DNA from 2 places in the Pseudoduganella dura genome. Region 2 is predicted to be linked to the other one. Evidence: riboswitches for the same ligand, from Rfam matches in the RefSeq annotation. Region 2 holds a riboswitch; the other holds the start of a gene.

Region 1 (2,195 bases), 3.0 Mb from region 2:
GCGGCGCGCCGATCAGCTCTTCCTCGGTAAAGCCCGAAATGTCGATGAAATACGGGTTGGCGTAAGTGATGTTGCCTTGCAGGTCCGTCGTCGAAACGATGGTCTTGCCTTCTTCGAGAAGGACTTCCTGGGCGGTGACGGGCAAGTTGGTCCGCATGGTCGCTCGCTTTCTTGTGGATTCTGATAAGGGACGATGGGCATCCGGATGCGTCGCGCTGGCTGGGCGACGGTCGGCGATGCGATATGGCGATGCGGGTCGGCATCAGTCACGGCTGGGACAGGGCCGTTGGAGGTCTGATGCAAGCTTATCAGAGAGGATGAGCGACGAACAGTAGGTTGTGTCCTGGGAGCAACGGCCACCTGTTTCCGTCAGCGCGGGCCGGCGCAGGCCACGCTCCACGGCAGCAGTTCGTTGCGGCTGCGGCGCACCGATACGCGCGCCTCGCCGGCGATGTCGCTTTCGAATACCAGCACCGGCAGGCCGTCCTTGCCGCGATCGAGGCCGGTGAGGCGGTACCCGCGCGAACGCGACGGCGCGCAGGAGGTGTTCCCGGCCATCAGCAGGCGGGCGCTGCCGAGGATGGATGCATGCTGCTGGAGCAGCATCAGGATTTCCATTTCCGGCAACGGCTGGAGCAGGCGCACCGGCGTTTCGGGCTGGGCGCCGCACCGGCTGGCGTGGTGGATCCAGACCAGCGTCTGCGCCGGCCCGGCTTCGCGCCAGCGGTTTTCCTTGCGACCGCGCGGATCGTGCTCGTACACGGCGCGGGGCTGGCGGCACAGCGGCAGTACCGCGCGCTGTGCGCCGCCATCGACAGTGGCGGTGACGCGGCGCTTGCCGCGCTTGCCCTTTTCACGGGTCACATTGAACTGCGGCCGCAGCAGGCCGCGGCCTTCATGCGTGCTGCCGTACCAGTCGATGAACGATTCCTGCTCGGCCGGCGTGGCCGTCCTCGATTCCGCCTGCGGTTCCGCCGCAGCCGCGGCCCCCATCACCATCACCGCCGCCAGCGCGGCGGCCACCCGTTTATGCATCGTTATCCTTTCGTCGAGATACCGATTATAGGCGTTGGGGCTTGCAGTTAAGGCACGGTTCGTGTCTATAATGGCGTCGCTGCTTTCAACGAAGGCGGCAAAACGCTAGGGGTCCTGCGCGTGGCTACAGCCGTGCGCGGGTGAGAAATACCCTCCGAACCTGATCTGGATAATGCCAGCGAAGGGAAGCATAAGGATCCTTGTACCCATGCCGCACGGGTGCACGCATCCGGACCTCCTTTGCTGGCTCCTGCCCAAAGGAGCCAAATGAACGCCCACCAAAAATTTTTGGCCAGTACGGCCGAAGTCGACAGCGCCGCCGTTGCGCCGCTGCCCAATTCCCGCAAGATCCATGTGACCGGCAGCCGGCCGGACATCCGCGTGCCGATGCGCGAAATCGCCCAGGCCGACACGTCGGCGTCGTTCGGCCACGAAGTCAATCCGCCGGTCACGGTGTACGACACCTCCGGCCCCTACACCGATCCTGCGGTGCCGATCGACATCCGCGCCGGCCTGGCGCCGCTGCGCGCCGGCTGGATCGCGGAGCGCGGTGATACGGAAGAACTGGCCGGGCCCACGTCCGACTACGGCAAGGCGTGGCTGGCCGACGCCTCGCTGGAAGCGCTGCGCTTCAACCTGCACCGGCTGCCGCGCTGCGCCCGGGCCGGCGCCTGCGTCACGCAGATGCACTACGCGCGGCGCGGCATCGTCACGCCGGAGATGGAATTCGTGGCGATCCGCGAAAACCTGCGCCGGCGCGAGTACATCGCGGAACTGGCGGCATCCGGCCCGATGGGCACGAAGATGGCCGAACTGCTGGGCCGGCAGCACCGCGGCGAATCGTTCGGCGCCGCCATCCCGGCCGAGATCACGCCGGAATTCGTGCGCGACGAGATCGCCCGCGGCCGGGCCATCATCCCCGCCAACATCAACCACCCGGAACTGGAGCCGATGATCATCGGCCGCAATTTCCTCGTGAAGGTCAATGCCAACATCGGCAATTCGGCCGTCACGTCGTCGATCGGCGAGGAAGTCGAGAAGATGACGTGGGCGATCCGCTGGGGCGGCGATACGGTGATGGACCTGTCGACCGGCAAGCACATCCACGAAACGCGCGAATGGATCGTGCGTAACAGCCCGGTGCCGATCGGCACGGTGCC
Region 2 (2,195 bases):
TCACCTCGATCTTCCAGTCCTGTGCCAGCTGGTACTGGAAGCGCGCGCCGAGGTTCATGCTTTCGGTGGCCACCGGGTAGCTCCAGGGCTGGTCGTTGAGCAGCGTGTCGGCCGCCACGTCCGGCAGCGCAACGCCGTTGATCAGCTGGAAGCCGGGTGCCGACACCTGCGATTTCTTCTGGTAGTCGGCGTCGACCTGCAGCAGCGCCTGCGGAGAGATCTGCCAGTCGAACGCGCCGGAAATGAAGCTGCGGCGGCCGTCCGCGCCGTCCACATACGAACGCAGCCGCTCGCCGGCCACGTTGACGCGGTAGCCAAAACGGCGGTCCTCGAAGCGCCCCCCCAGGTCCACGCTGCCCCGCAGGGTGCCGCGTTCGCTCACGCCGAACAGCACCGAGCGCAGCGTGGTACTGGTGGGGCGCTTCGTCGTGTAGTTGACGATGCCGCCCGGCGCGGCGATACCCGCCGTGAGGCCGGCCAGGCCTTTCAGCACCTCGATGCTCTCCTTGTTCTCCAGCGGGATCTGGGTGTCGGCGGAAATGGCCAGGCCATCCTTGCGGTAGCTGCTGGCGTTGTCGAGCTTGAAGCCGCGGATCGAGAACTGTTCGGCATAGCCGACGGCATTGTAGGCGTCGCTGATGCTGGCGTCGTAGCGCGCCGCGTCCGTCGTGGAGCCGATGTTCAGGTTCTGCATCTGCTCGCGCGTGATCACGCTGACGGAAGCGGGCGTCTGCAGCAGCGGCGTGTCGGAAAAGCCGGCGACGGAGGCGCGGTCCGCGGTGCCGCGCACGGCGGTGACGACGACTTCCGTCATCGCGGGTTCGGTTGCCTGCTGGGCAAGGGCGGGGAATGCCTGCGCGATGGCGAGCGCGGCGGCGGATACGGCGAAAGTGGTCTTGGTCATGGTTGTGCTCTTCTCGTTTTCTTCTAGTTCTCTGTCGAACCAGCGAGGAGCACACCAGGGGACGTTGGGACGGTACCGGGTTTTGACGGGACCAACACTGCCTTGCGCTTTCCTTCGCTGGCATTATCCAGATCAGGTACGAAGGGTATCTCTCACCCGGAAACACTCCAGGACCCCCAGCGAAGCCGAAAGCTTATCACATTTGAATGCAATGTCGTGCGCCACCGGTCCGGCGCCGTTGTTATACTTGTGGAAACATGGAGTCCGACCGACAATACGGTTTTTCGTTCCATGCCGCAGGAGGTTGTGATGACGCAGGAACACGTCGTTGAATCACGCGAGACCCTGGATGCCCAGGTGCTCGACATGCATCGCGCGCTGGTGTCGCTGATCGACAAGCTCGGCGCGCTGGACACGGCCAACCAGCGTTTCGCGGCCTGTACCGATCCGGAGCTGAAGCTGGTGCTGGCCAGCCAGCGCGACAGCACGCGCAAGCACGTGGCGATGCTGCTCGAATGGGCGCGCCGGCGCGATCCGAAGCTGGACAAGGAACTGCGCGATGCGCTGTTCAAGGCCGGCCCGATCGCCGCGCAATACCGCTACGACGAGAACATGTAAGGCAAGTCCACATAATGAGAATCGAATGAAGCAGCCGTATCACGAAGGAAGCTGGTTTGCCGTGCCACTGAACAACGGCGGTTACGCGGCCGGGCTCGTTGCCCGCATGTCGCCCCAGGGCAAGATCATGCTCGCCTACCTGTTCGGGCCGAAGCGCGCCACGATGCCCACGCTGGCGGACGTGCAGGCGCTGAAGGCCGGCGATGCCGCCAAGGCGATCCGTACCGGCGACATGGCATTGGCCAATGGCCGCTGGCCGGTGCTGGGCGATGCGGAGAATTTCGACCGCAACGACTGGCCGGTGCCGGTGTTCATCCGCCGTTCCGATTCCCTGAAGCGGGCCTGGCAGGCAACTTATGCGGACGATCCGGCCAAGCCGGAGCGCGAAATTTCGGTGCCTTATGAAACATCCGGCCTGGAAAGCGACTCGCTGTTCGGCTATGGCTCGACCGAACTGCTGCTGACCAAATTGCTGGAGTAACGGAGAAAGCCGGGAAGGAGAGGGCGATGCACCAGGGAGGCTGCTTTTGCGGCGCCGTGCGCTATGTGGTCACGGCCGAACCGTTCAACAGCACGCTGTGCCACTGCACGATGTGCCGCCGCGCCAGCGGCGCGCCCTGCGTGGCGTGGTTTTCGGTGCCGCGCGCCGGCCTGCACTTCACGGCCGGCGCCC

What was found. A riboswitch is a leader RNA that binds a small molecule or an ion and turns the genes downstream of it on or off. The one in region 2 is predicted to bind thiamine pyrophosphate.
Region 1: it holds a riboswitch for thiamine pyrophosphate, as region 2 does, so the genes downstream of both, thiC (phosphomethylpyrimidine synthase ThiC) here and GJV26_RS22290 (TonB-dependent siderophore receptor) in region 2, are expected to answer to the same signal.

What each region holds. Positions count from the first base shown of each region.
Region 1 covers NZ_WNWM01000002.1:2,106,447-2,108,641, reverse strand. Annotated here, with positions in the region: gene GJV26_RS09290 (methyl-accepting chemotaxis protein) at 1-157, opposite strand, end outside; gene GJV26_RS09285 (hypothetical protein) at 370-1,035, opposite strand; TPP riboswitch at 1,133-1,239, shown strand; gene thiC (phosphomethylpyrimidine synthase ThiC) at 1,303-2,195, shown strand, end outside.
Region 2 covers NZ_WNWM01000002.1:5,092,055-5,094,249, forward strand. Annotated here, with positions in the region: gene GJV26_RS22290 (TonB-dependent siderophore receptor) at 1-904, opposite strand, end outside; TPP riboswitch at 997-1,092, opposite strand; gene GJV26_RS22295 (ferritin family protein) at 1,214-1,522, shown strand; gene GJV26_RS22300 (Imm26 family immunity protein) at 1,548-2,003, shown strand; gene GJV26_RS22305 (GFA family protein) at 2,030-2,195, shown strand, end outside.